Regions from separate parts of the Neptunomonas sp. XY-337 genome, predicted to be linked through region 3. Evidence: predicted binding sites of a transcription regulator. Region 3 holds the regulator's gene; each other region holds the start of a gene.
The links. Region 3 encodes sigma-54, which starts transcription at its own class of promoters, with help from an activator protein. Its sites were predicted from a motif close to TGGCACNNNNNTTGCTNT; they were not measured.
Positions count from the first base shown of each region.

Region 1 (3,161 bases), on a different contig from region 3:
ATCGCTGGATGGAAAGGCATCAACGAGTCTGACATGATCCTGCTTCCAGACGACAGCGCATCTGTTCTAGACCCGTTCGCTGAAGAGTCTACTGTTATTGTTCGCTGTGACATCGTTGAGCCAGCGACTGGCCAAGGTTACGAGCGTGACCCACGCTCTGTAGCGAAGCGCGCAGAAGAGTACCTGAAGTCTACAGGTATTGCTGATACAGCGATGTTTGGTCCTGAGCCAGAATTCTTCGTATTCGACGAAGTACATTTCCACAACGATATGAGCGGCTGCGGTTTCTCTGTATCTTCAGAAGAAGCGGCATGGTCCTCTAACCACAAGTTTGAAGGCGGTAACACAGGCCACCGTCCACGTGTTAAAGGCGGTTACTTCCCAGTACCACCAGTTGACTCTCTACACGATCTGCGTGGCAACATGTGTAACGCGATGACTGCAATGGGTTTGGATGTAGAAGTACACCACCACGAAGTAGCGACAGCGGGCCAGTGTGAGATCGGTGCTGGTGCAAACACGTTGGTTAACAAGGCTGACGAAGTTCAAGTACTGAAATACTGTGTACACAACGTTGCACACGCATACGGTAAAACTGCGACATTCATGCCTAAGCCAATCGTTGGTGACAACGGTTCTGGTATGCACGTTCACCAGTCACTATCTAAAGATGGTGTTAACCTGTTCTCTGGTGATGCATACGCAGGTATGTCAGAGATGGCGCTTTACTACATCGGCGGTATCATCAAGCACGCTAAAGCACTTAATGCTCTGACTAACCCAGGTACAAACTCTTACAAGCGTTTGATCCCAGGTTTCGAAGCGCCAGTTATGCTAGCTTACTCTGCGCGTAACCGTTCGGCTTCTATCCGTATCCCTTACGTAACGAACCCTAAAGCTCGTCGTATCGAGACGCGCTTCCCTGACCCAATTGCTAACCCATACCTGTGCTTCGCGGCATTGATGATGGCGGGTCTAGACGGTATCCAGAACAAGATCCACCCTGGTGATGCTGCAGATAAAGATCTGTACGACCTGCCACCAGAAGAAGCGGCTGAAATCCCACAAGTAGCTGCGTCGCTAGAAGAAGCACTAGCTGCGCTGGATGCAGACCGTGAGTTCTTGACGAAAGGCGGTGTATTCACTGACGACATGATCGATGCATACATTGCATTGAAGCAAGAAGAGTCTGACAAAGTGAACCAAACGACTCACCCAGTTGAGTACGACCTGTACTACTCTGTATAAGCGTTGCTAATAGAAAAAGCCTCCTTCGGGAGGCTTTTTTGTTTCCCGCAGATAACGGCCTATAACAGCAGCTTTTATTATGTGCACTATAATGGTGCATATAGGTTGCGTGAGCGATATTGGTGCGCTTCGGTGCGGTGTTTGAGCGCACCGTGCGCTGCAAAGGTTCGTATTTTGGGCGCTTGGAGGAGCTGCATGAGTTGGCTTCTTTTTTGCAGTTACTTTCAGATAGGCGCTATTGCATAGGCGCTGCTGTTGCTTAGAGAAGCTGCGACGGTGAGCGGCCTGAAATTATTCAGTCAAACAGTGAGTAAGAGAATACGTATGTTGACGTCTACGATGACTAAGCAACTACTCGATAATCAAGCAAGCAGTGTGATCTTGCTCGATAGTTCGCTCAGTATTCAGTACATGAACTCCTCGGCTGAAATGTTGCTAGCAGCCACATTGCGGCGTATGCAGAGCGCATCGATCACCGACTGGATCGCGCTCAACCCTGCTGAGTTGGACGCTATGCAGGCGACGCTCGAGAGCGGTCATGCCTACACACGACGAGAAGCCGAAATCATCAGTTCTGCGGGCGATACTCTTACAGTGGATTACAGCGTTAGTTGCATTCAAGAGCACGGTCAGCCGTTTCTCTTGGTTGAACTTCAAGCACGCGATCGTTTACGCCGTATTGAGCAAGAGAAAGAGATGCTCATGCGCCATGAAACGACGCGTAACCTTGTTCGTGGTATGGCGCATGAAATCAAAAATCCTTTGGGTGGGATTCGCGGCGCTGCACAGCTGCTAGAGGCGGAGTTAGATGATCCTGAACTGCATGAATACACACAGGTGATCATCGAAGAAGCAGACCGCTTACGTAACCTAGTTGATCGCCTTTTGGGCCCGCATAAAATCGCGCAGCGCCAACCACTGAATGTGCACTCCGTGCTGGAACGGGTCTGCACAATTGTGAAGGCGGAAGTCACCGGGCAGGTCATAATTGAGCGTGACTATGACCCCAGTATTCCGGAGCTGCTCGGCGATAATGAGCAGCTCATACAGGCTGTTTTAAATGTTGTGCGCAACGCAGTGCAGGCGATGCTGGAAAATAATATCCCTGCACCTGTACTAAAGCTGCGCACGCGTACACGCCGCCAAGTGACGCTCAGTGCAGAATCGCATCGTTTGGTGTGCAGTATAGAGATCATTGATAACGGCCCTGGCATCCCGGAGGAGATGGTTAAGAACATCTTCTTCCCGATGATCAGTGGCCGCGCTGAAGGGACAGGGCTCGGCTTATCCATCGCACAATCGATCATCAGCCAGCATCACGGCTTAATCGAGTGCCATAGCGAACCGGGCCACACCTGCTTTACGCTACTTATTCCTCTGGAGAGAAACGATGAAAACTAACGGAAATGTTTGGATTGTCGATGACGACCGCTCGATTCGCTGGGTGCTGGATCGTGCCCTCTCTAAAAGTGGTGTGCAGGTTAATGCTTTTGAAACGGCTGATGCGGTGATCAAGCAGCTTGAAACCCAAGTGCCCGATGCCATTGTGAGTGATATTCGTATGCCGGGCACTGATGGGTTAGCGATGCTCGAGCAGTTGCACACCTCACACCCTGATCTTCCAATTATTATCATGACGGCACATTCAGATCTGGATAGTGCCGTCGCCTCCTATCAAGGCGGCGCATTTGAGTATCTACCTAAGCCGTTTGATGTGGACGAAGCTGTGAGTCTTGTGCAGCGCGCCGTCGAGCATGCCCATGAAAAACGCAGCAATGCCGCAGCTGAGGACACACTCGATAACGCCGAAATTATTGGTGAAGCGCCCGCGATGCAGGAGGTTTTTCGTGCGATTGGGCGGTTATCGCAATCTAATATTACAGTGCTCATTAATGGCGAGTCAGGGACGGGTA
Region 1 covers NZ_SPLL01000011.1:28,084-31,244, reverse strand. The annotation lists gene glnA (glutamate--ammonia ligase) at 1-1,248, shown strand, start outside; gene glnL (nitrogen regulation protein NR(II)) at 1,573-2,649, shown strand; gene ntrC (nitrogen regulation protein NR(I)) at 2,639-3,161, shown strand, end outside.
Region 1: glnL (nitrogen regulation protein NR(II)) is a predicted target of sigma-54. The motif match lies at 1,487-1,504, and genes of this name have one in related genera.

Region 2 (3,161 bases), on a different contig from region 3:
CCGCGCCACATCGTACCGGTCGAGACAGCATTGCGGATGATGTTGTTTTCATCCACATTGACCTCGCAACGCATATGCCCCTCAATACGAGTAACAGGGTCAACAACGATACGACGGCCGCTGTTATCTAGTTGGTTTGCATTTAGCTCGGTCATTACTCTTGATCTCCTTTGTACTGAGCCCGCTTAATTGCACTAACAGCCGCGTGAGCCGCAATCGCTGCACCGACACCACCGGCAACAGCTGTGCCGATCTCATCCGCATTTTTCTCAATACCAAACTGATGGATATCGGTGAGGCGGTCATAGAAAGATCCTTTATCCCAGAAGCCATCTTCTGAGCAGCCGATACAGCCGTGACCTGCTTGAATAGGGAATGATGTGCCCTCGTTCCAGCGCACTGTGGAGCAAGCGTTGTAGGTTGTAGGGCCTTTACAGCCAACTTTGTACAAGCAATAACCTTTGCGGGCACCTTCATCGTCCCATTGCTCGACAAATTGGCCCGCATCAAAGTGTGGACGGCGGTAGCACTTATCGTGAATACGCTGGCTGTAGAACATCTTCGGGCGGCCTTGGCGGTCAAGTTCTGGAAGCTTGTCAAAGGTCAGCATGTAGGTAATAACACCGGTCATCACCTCAGCGATTGGCGGGCAACCAGGCACCTTAATAATAGGCTTATCCGTGATCACTTTATGGATAGGTACCGCTTGCGTTGGGTTAGGACGCGCCGCTTGCACACAGCCCCACGATGCACATGAGCCCCAAGCGATGATCGCTGCCGCATCTTTAGCGGCGTGTTTTAGCTGATCGAGGAAAGGTTTACCGCCGACAATACAAAACATGCCATCTTCGTTAAGCGGTGGGTTGCCCTCAACGGCAAGAATATACTTACCTTTGTATTTCTGAATGGTCTCTTCGAGGATCGCTTCAGCTTGATGCCCAGCAGATGCCATCAAGGTATCGTCGTAATCAAGAGAGATCATCGACAACACTACATCTTTAACGAGCGGGTGAGCAGAACGAATAAAAGACTCGGAGCAACAGGTACACTCCAGCCCATGTAACCACAGTACAGGCGTGCGCTCTTTATTCTCCATCGCATGGGCGATTTTAGGCGCAAACGCCGGGCCAAGCCCCAAGGCTGCTGCGGTCAAACTGCAATATTTGAGGAAACTACGTCTGGTAATCCCTTGACGCCGCATCACGTCATAAAAGGTTTCAATCTGAGACATTCTGCTCTCCGTTATCTCTTGCCACTGAGCAACTGTGTTCAGATCAAAACTCGGTACGACCGGCCGCTCTCAACACAGTGTCTATTTTTGTTGTAGGTATCAGACACTGTATTAGCAAGAAGCAAGCCAAAAAATAATTTGTTATTTTTCAATAAGTTAAAAGAAATTCTAAAATCAACTTTAATACGAAAGCGTAAACTAGCATTCCAGTTTCGCCAAAAGCGCAAAGCCAGTTTCCACTCAGTTTTCCAAGTATTGGGCAGCTGCAACGAACGCTTGGCCAACCGATACACCCGCATCATTTGCAGGTAACGTTTGATGCTCTAAAACACTAAACCCTTTACGCTGTAACTGGGCGGAGAGCCTGTCAGCAAGCACACGGTTTTGCATCACGCCCCCACTCAAAGCAACTGCGCCAATGGGGTTTCGTGCGGCGACCTGCTCAACAAGCTCTATCCACGCATCAGCAAAGCTGTTATGGAATCCCAACGCGATTTGCTCTGCGGTGTAGCGCTGGTTGCAGAGGTCTAGCAATAGCGCTTCCCACATAGGTTTTGTCGATAATTGATAAAGCCCATCCTGCTCACTGAGCGCAAATGAGTATCGTGGTGCAGAATCCGCGGTCGCTCTTTGCGCGAACGCTTCTAACTCGATGGCGGCCTGCCCCTCATAACTAATGCGATCAGCGCTACATCCAAGCACCGCCGCCACCGCATCAAACAACCGCCCTGCTGAGCTGGTTAGCGGTGTATTGAGCTGTTTACTGATCATCTGCTCCAGCACGCGGAGCGGCTTGTCTTCAAAGCATGGAAGCGTTTTAAACCGCGCCAGCAGGCCCGCACTGTGAAGCTGACCTACCAGCGCCCGCCACGGTTCACGAATCGCCTGCGCACCGCCTACCAACGGAAAAGACGCCAAGGTGCCTACCCGTGACACACTCGCATATCCACCGTACAAGGCTTCCGCTCCCCATAAGGTTTCATCCGTTCCAAAACCGGTACCGTCAAAGCAGAGCCCGAGAATATCGCGTCGGGTACGAGCAATACCCGCTTCCGCCATACAGGCTGCCATATGGGCATGATGGTGCTGAACATGAGTAAGCACCGCCCCATCCGCTTTGGACTCTCCAAACTGAGTAGAAAGGTATTGCGGGTGAAGATCGATGACATAACGCTGACTTGGGTGCTGGTAAAGGTTACGATAGAGGTCATGGGTGTGCTGGTACGCATCGAACGTCTCCGCATCTTCAAGATCACCTAAGTGTTGCGACAATATCGCTTGGCCTTGCTGAATGAAGCACAGCGTGGATTTAAGTTCTGCACCAAGGGCAATTAGGTCTGGTGCCTCAGCAAACCCCTCTGGCATAGAAACCCGCAATGGCGCGTAGCCCCGCGCTAGCCGTATCGCGAATGCACGGCCATTGTGATAACGCAGCACTGAATCATCCATCCGGTTAACGATCTCTCGATCATGCATAACAAAGAAGTCTGCAATCTCAGATAGCGTAGCGCGTGCTACACCATTGGTAATCGCTTGTGGTGCTCCCGAGTGATTGCCACTTGTCATCACCAGCGGGGTCTCAAAAGCGCTTAATAGCAGGTGGTGCTGAGGGGTGTATGGCAACATAATACCAAGCTGGTTTTGCCCAGGGGCGATCGCTTCAGGGAGTGACTCACCTTGTGACGGCAACAGCACGACCGGCGCTGCAGGCGATTTAAGCAAGGCTTCTGCTTCAGGCTCTAGCGATACATAGCGTGCAGCAATATCGGTATCTCGCACCATCAGCGCAAAAGGTTTGGCAGGCCGATTTTTACGTTGGCGTAAGCTCGTAAGTGCACCGTGATGGGTGGCGTCGCACACCAGATGAAATCCACCTAGTCCTTTTAGAGCGACGATCTTTCCATCACGCAGTTGGGATGCGATAAACGCA
Region 2 covers NZ_SPLL01000001.1:236,801-239,961, forward strand. The annotation lists gene E4L36_RS01330 (nickel-dependent hydrogenase large subunit) at 1-155, opposite strand, end outside; gene E4L36_RS01335 (hydrogenase small subunit) at 155-1,231, opposite strand; gene hypF (carbamoyltransferase HypF) at 1,472-3,161, opposite strand, start outside.
Region 2: E4L36_RS01335 (hydrogenase small subunit) is a predicted target of sigma-54. The motif match lies at 1,343-1,360, and genes of this name have one in related genera.

Region 3 (3,161 bases):
GCTGCCCGCGTTGAGCTGTTTCGCAAAGATGGGGACGTGAGTCGCATCGTTGCCACCGGAAAACCTGCTAACTTTCGTCAGCAGCCAACACAGGATAAGCCCATCACAGATGCCTTTGGCAACAGCATGGTTTACGAGATAGCGAAGCAAACCGTTACGATCAAAGGGCAAGCACGCGTGGAACAAGCACGTGACAACTTCACCGGCGAGCGGATTGTGTATCAGATGGATAAAGCTGTCGTAAACGCCTATGGCGGCAGCGGTAAGGTTCAGATGGTGATTCAGCCCAAAGGAAAGCAGTAGCGGATGACTAAACAACTCGAAGCGCTGCATCTTGCCAAATCATATAAAAAGCGCCGTGTCGTTATCGATGTATCACTCAACGTAGCAAGCGGCGAAATCGTGGGCTTACTGGGCCCCAACGGGGCTGGTAAAACCACCTGTTTTTACATGATCGTGGGCTTAATTGGTGCCGATAACGGCGCTATTCGTATCGATAACGACGATGTCACAGCGATGCCCATGCACGAGCGCGCACGTCGCGGTGTCGGTTACCTCCCTCAAGAAGCGTCAATATTTCGCAAGCTTAGCGTTCACGACAACCTGATGGGCATTCTCGAGATGCGTCCTGAACTGTCAGCTGCGCAACGGCGTGAAAAGCTCGAGAGCCTTTTAGAAGAGTTCCATATAAGTCATCTGCGCGATAGCCTAGGGATGGCACTATCTGGTGGCGAACGTCGACGTGTCGAAATAGCCAGAGCGCTCGCCTCAGAGCCAAGTTTTATATTGCTAGACGAGCCCTTCGCTGGCGTCGACCCTATCTCTGTGAACGATATCAAGCAGACAATTAAACACCTGCAATCCAGAGGCATCGGCGTACTCATTACCGATCACAATGTACGAGAAACATTGGATATCTGCGAAAAGGCCTATATTGTTAGTGAAGGAGTGATTCTTGCTCACGGTTCACCGCAAGACATTCTCGCCAACGAACAGGTAAAAGCTGCTTACCTTGGGGATACCTTTAGACTCTAAGTGACGATCTTGCTGTTTCGGAGTAGTTCTACAAAATTATGAAGCAATCTTTACAGCTTAAAATGGGGCAACATCTCACGATGACCCCCCAGTTGCAGCAAGCGATCAAACTGCTACAACTATCAACCCTGGACCTACAGCACGAAATCCAAGAAGCATTGGAGAGTAATCCGATGCTAGAAACAGGCGAAGAAAGCGACGCCTCAGCGGCAGAAACAGAATCTAAAGAGCTCACCACCCCCAGTGAAGATGCGACCACTCAAGCAACAGCAGAAGCTAGCGCCAAGAGTGAAGACGCTGAACCTGCCTTTGAGGAGGAGTGGAGCAACGATATTCCTGAGGAGCTGGCCACCGATTCATCGTGGGACGACACTTATCAAATAAGCAGCGGTTCCAGCAGCGCGGCTAGTCGTGACGATGATTTCATGGAGTCTAACGACACCTCCGAAGAGACGTTACAAGATCATTTGGAATGGCAACTCAACCTGACACCAATGAGCCAAACGGATGTCGCGATTGCCGAAGTCATCATTGATGGTATCGATAGCGCTGGTTATCTGCGCGTCTCCACCGAAGATATTTTAGAGCATCTACAAAAAGCGCAACCCGAGCAATTTGCGGAAAGTGAACTCGATGAAGTTGAGGCAGTACTCAAACGCATTCAACAGTTTGATCCTCCCGGTGTTGCAGCAAGGGATTTGGGCGAGTGCCTTGCCATTCAATTGGAGCAATTACCAGAAAAGCCGCCTCTTTTGGCTCAAGCACTAACGCTATGCCGCCAGTATATACACCTACTGGGGACGCATGATTATCGCCAGTTAATGCGTCGTTTGCGCTTGAAAGAGCCACAATTACAAGCCGTAGTCACGCTTATTCAGTCACTCAACCCTCAGCCGGGGGCTTATATCTCCAATACTGCCGCTGAATACGTGATACCCGACGTCTTTGTGGAAAAAGTAAAAGGTGAGTGGACGGTACGGCTCAATAACGATGCCTCGCCGACACTGAAAATCAACACCGAGTACGCAAGCCTTATCAAGCGCGCCGATAGCAGCGCCGATAACACGTATCTCAAGAATCATCTTCAGGAAGCACGTTGGTTTATTAAAAGCCTGCAAAGCCGCAATGAAACCATGCTAAAAGTCTCGCAGCAGATTGTTGAGCGGCAGCTGGACTTTTTCGAGCACGGCGAAGAGGCAATGAAGCCTATGGTGTTGCACGATATTGCCGAAGCGGTCGAGATGCACGAGTCAACCATCTCCCGAGTAACAACCCAAAAGTATATGCATACTCCACGGGGCATTTTTGAGTTGAAATACTTCTTCTCAAGCCACGTGAATACCAGTGACGGAGGTGCAGCCTCCTCTACAGCCATTCGTGCTGTCATCAAAAAGCTAATTGCAGCTGAAAACCCAGCCAAACCTCTAAGCGACAACAAGATTGCCAAACTTCTGGATGAAGAAGGTATTCAAGTAGCGCGCCGAACGATCGCAAAATATAGAGAAGCGATGGGAATCGCGCCTTCTAATGAGCGAAAGCGTTTGGTTTAATGAGTTCTGTTAACAGCACATCTGCTGTTGTGTAAAGGAGATAGCTATGCAAATTAACATTACAGGTCATCACGTAGAACTTACTGAAGCACTGTCTGAGTATGTTCATACAAAGTTTGAAAAATTGGAGCGCCATTTTGATAACATCACCAACGTACAGGTGACCCTGAGTGTCGATAAGCAGAGCCAAAAGGCCGAAGCGAATATGCACGTTGCTGGCGGTGAAATTTTTGCTGCGAATGAGCACGAAGATATGTATGCTGCGCTGGATGGTTTAACGGACAAACTTGACCGTCAAATCATTAAGCACAAAGAAAAAATGAAAAGTCACAAATAACGAATAGATCTGCCTAACATGTCAATTTTATCCCTGCTGTCATCTGATCGAGTCTTTAACAACTTAGAGGGTGGCAGCAAAAAAAGGACGCTTGAGATTATCAGCGAGCATCTCGCCCAATCGCACAGCGACCTAGCTGAAGAAGCAGTATTTTCAGGATTAATTAACAGGGAAAGGTTAGGCAGTACCGGCATCGGCGATGGGGTAGCGATACCCCACTGCCGTTTCCCCGGTCTGCA
Region 3 covers NZ_SPLL01000002.1:175,616-178,776, reverse strand. The annotation lists gene lptA (lipopolysaccharide transport periplasmic protein LptA) at 1-303, shown strand, start outside; gene lptB (LPS export ABC transporter ATP-binding protein) at 307-1,035, shown strand; gene E4L36_RS04450 (RNA polymerase factor sigma-54) at 1,074-2,585, shown strand; gene hpf (ribosome hibernation promoting factor) at 2,632-2,922, shown strand; gene ptsN (PTS IIA-like nitrogen regulatory protein PtsN) at 2,941-3,161, shown strand, end outside.

Region 4 (3,161 bases), on a different contig from region 3:
GAATATCTGCCTTGGGTTCTTGTAGTCAAACGCGTGTGAAAAGCCCATGCGCTTGGCAACGGAGGAGATGATCCACCAATCGGGCTTTGCTTCTCCGAGGGGTGGCAGCAGCGCACGTTGTCTGGATATGCGCCGTTCGGCGTTGGTCACCGTACCATCTTTTTCACTCCAGCCGGTTGCCGGTAAACAGATATCCGCATAATCCTGCGTGTCAGTGTGGGCGATACAGTCGGATACGATCACCAGCGGGCACTGCTTCAGTGCTGCACAGATTGCATCGGACTTGGGCAAGCTCACTGCGGGGTTGGTGCCCATGATCCAGATCGCTTTGATTTTCCCGCTCGCCACCGCATCGAACATATCCACCGCTTTTAGCCCCTCTTGGGTGGCCATATTGTAAGCGCCCCAAAAACGGCCCACGCGATCGACATCTTGCTCGTTGAACTCCATATGCGCGGCTAACTGGTTGGCTAAACCGCCGACTTCCCGCCCACCCATTGCGTTGGGCTGCCCTGTGATTGAGAAGGGACCGGCGCCTGCATAGCCCAAACGCCCAGTGGCGAGGTGGCAATTGATGATGGCATTGGCGTTGTTACTGCCTTGGCTAGATTGGTTAACGCCTTGCGAGTAGAAGCTCACCACTTTATGGTGCGTCAAAAATAGCTGATAAAACTGTTCAAGCGCGGCAAGCTCGACACCGCATGTTTGTGCCACGCTGGGTAGGTGTGCAGCGGTATCGTTAGCGATATTGAGTGCCGCGTCGAACTGCTCGGTATGTTGCTTGATAAAGGTCTCATCCAGAGCATCGTGTTTGGCTAGGTAGGCCAGTAGGCCCGTAAAGAGCAGTACATCTGTACCGGGCTGTATGGCTAAATGTAGGTCGGCAATATCGCACGTGGCCGTGCGGCGCGGATCGATTACAACAATACGCATTTCAGGGCGTTGTGCTTTCGCGTGGCGCATTCGCTGAAAGAGAATCGGGTGATTCCATGCTGCATTTGAGCCCACCAGCACCAACAGGTCTGCGCGCTCTAAGTCTTCGTAATTGCACGGCACCGCATCGGCACCGAAAGCCCGCTTGTAACCAACCACGGCCGATGACATACACAGGCGTGAGTTGGTATCGACATTTGCACTGCCGATAAAGCCTTTCATCAGCTTATTGGCGACGTAGTAGTCTTCGGTGAGTAACTGCCCCGATAGATAGAAGGCAATCGCGTCGGGCCCGTGCGTCATCATAGTGCGTAACAACTGTTCAGCGACCTCATTCAGCGCACTGTCCCAGTCGGTGGTGACACCATTCACCTTCGGTTGAGTTAAACGGCCGGTAGCGCCGAGCACCTTATCCAGTGATGAGCCCTTAACGCAAAGTTTTCCTGAATTGGCCGGATGAGAGGTATCGCCTGCCACACTAGCAACATGGTTGTTTTGGACATCGGCGACTACGCCACAGCCCACACCGCAGTAAGGGCAGGTGGTTTTATTCTTCATCAGTCTCTCCCATTTATTGGCCTATTCAGGCGGTACTGCCCAGCGCTTACAAAAGGCCGCTGCAATACCTGTTCTTGTGTGCAACTCCAACCGAAAGGTCAACGCGCCAGTGCGTAGGAGGGGCTCCTCTCGTGACGCTTCTTACGTGATCACCAGCAAAGCGTATGCCAGCTACGGAGGTGGAACGGGATTTGCTCAAAGCCCTTACGATTAAATAAAGATGGGCTCGTTATGGGTAAAAGAGTGAATTTACGAGTGTTGCTCGTTGATGGTGACGCACAGCGGATCAGGCAACTGACGTTAGCGCTGCACCAGCAAGGGCACCGCGTTATCTGTCACACCGCCGATATCGCTAGCTTGAATCAGCAAGTTGCTAAGGAGCAGCCCGATATCGTCATTATCGATATGGACTCGCCTGATCGAGATACGCTCGAGAGTATGGCGATGATGAGCCGCGAAAACCCGCGTCCCATCGTGTTTTTTGCCGAGCAGCAGAACGACCACCAAACGATGGCCGCGGCTATTAATGCAGGCGTGAGTGCCTATATCGCTGACGGTGTCCAGCCCGATCGAGTGACGGCCATTATCGATACCGCTATTGCCCACTTTAGTGCTCACGCGGCACTGCGTGAGGAGCTAGCGGAGATCAAAGGACAGTTAGCTGGGCGCAAAGTGGTTGAACAGGCCAAGGGGCTATTGATGAAGCATCAGGGCTGTGACGAAGCAGCAGCGTTTAAAACACTGCGTAAACTCGCGATGGATCGGGGTCAAAAGCTACCCGACGTTGCAGCGAGCGTAATTGACATTCTAAAGACGACCTAGGAGCAGATCATGGTAACAATAGATGCACTGGAAAAAACCGAACTGCAACTAGGCTTTGTGGCACTGGCGGATTGTGCCCCGTTAGTGGTGGCACGTGAGCAGGGCTTTTTCCGCCAGCAGGGGTTGCAGGTGGTGTTGAGTAAAGAGTCTTCGTGGGCATCGCTACGCGATAAGGTGAGCTACGGTTTGCTGGACGGTGCGCAGATGCTTGCTCCGCTGCCATTAGCGGCGACACTGGGACTCAATGGCAAACCGCAAAAGATGGAGACCCCCTTAGTACTGAGCCAAAATGGTATCGCGATTACGCTATCAAGCGCGCTACAACGCAGACTCAACATGGCTTGCGAGCCTGGGGAGGATCAACACGCACAAGGGAAAGCCTTTAAAGCGATGTTAGCCGAGCTTGGTTACCGCCCCATTATCGCCACGGTCTATCCCTTCTCGAATCACTACTATTTGCTGCGCTTCTGGTTGGCGCAGCATCAGATAGAGATTGGCCGTGATGTGGAGTTAATTGCCGCACCGCCTGGCAAGATGCTCAGTCTATTACAGCGCGGCGACATCGATGGCTACTGTGTGGGTGAGCCATGGAACAGCCTAGCGGTGCAGGAGGGTGCTGGTGAGCTGCTCGTGAGTAGTTACACGCTATGGGGAGCGCATATGGAGAAAGTTCTCGGGGTTACCAGCGAATGGGCGCGGTGCCATCCTAATACCTATCGGGCGATGACGCAGGCTATTTATCAAGCGTGCCAGTGGATTGGGCTGCCAGAACATCGGGACACGCTACTCAACTGGTTAGCTTTACCTCCTTATCTGGATGCTAGCCCGCAACAACTGCGTTCTGTGGC
Region 4 covers NZ_SPLL01000003.1:447,020-450,180, reverse strand. The annotation lists gene E4L36_RS09235 (nitrate reductase) at 1-1,491, opposite strand, end outside; gene E4L36_RS09230 (ANTAR domain-containing protein) at 1,723-2,313, shown strand; gene E4L36_RS09225 (CmpA/NrtA family ABC transporter substrate-binding protein) at 2,323-3,161, shown strand, end outside.
Region 4: E4L36_RS09230 (ANTAR domain-containing protein) is a predicted target of sigma-54. The motif match lies at 1,672-1,689, and genes of this name have one in related genera.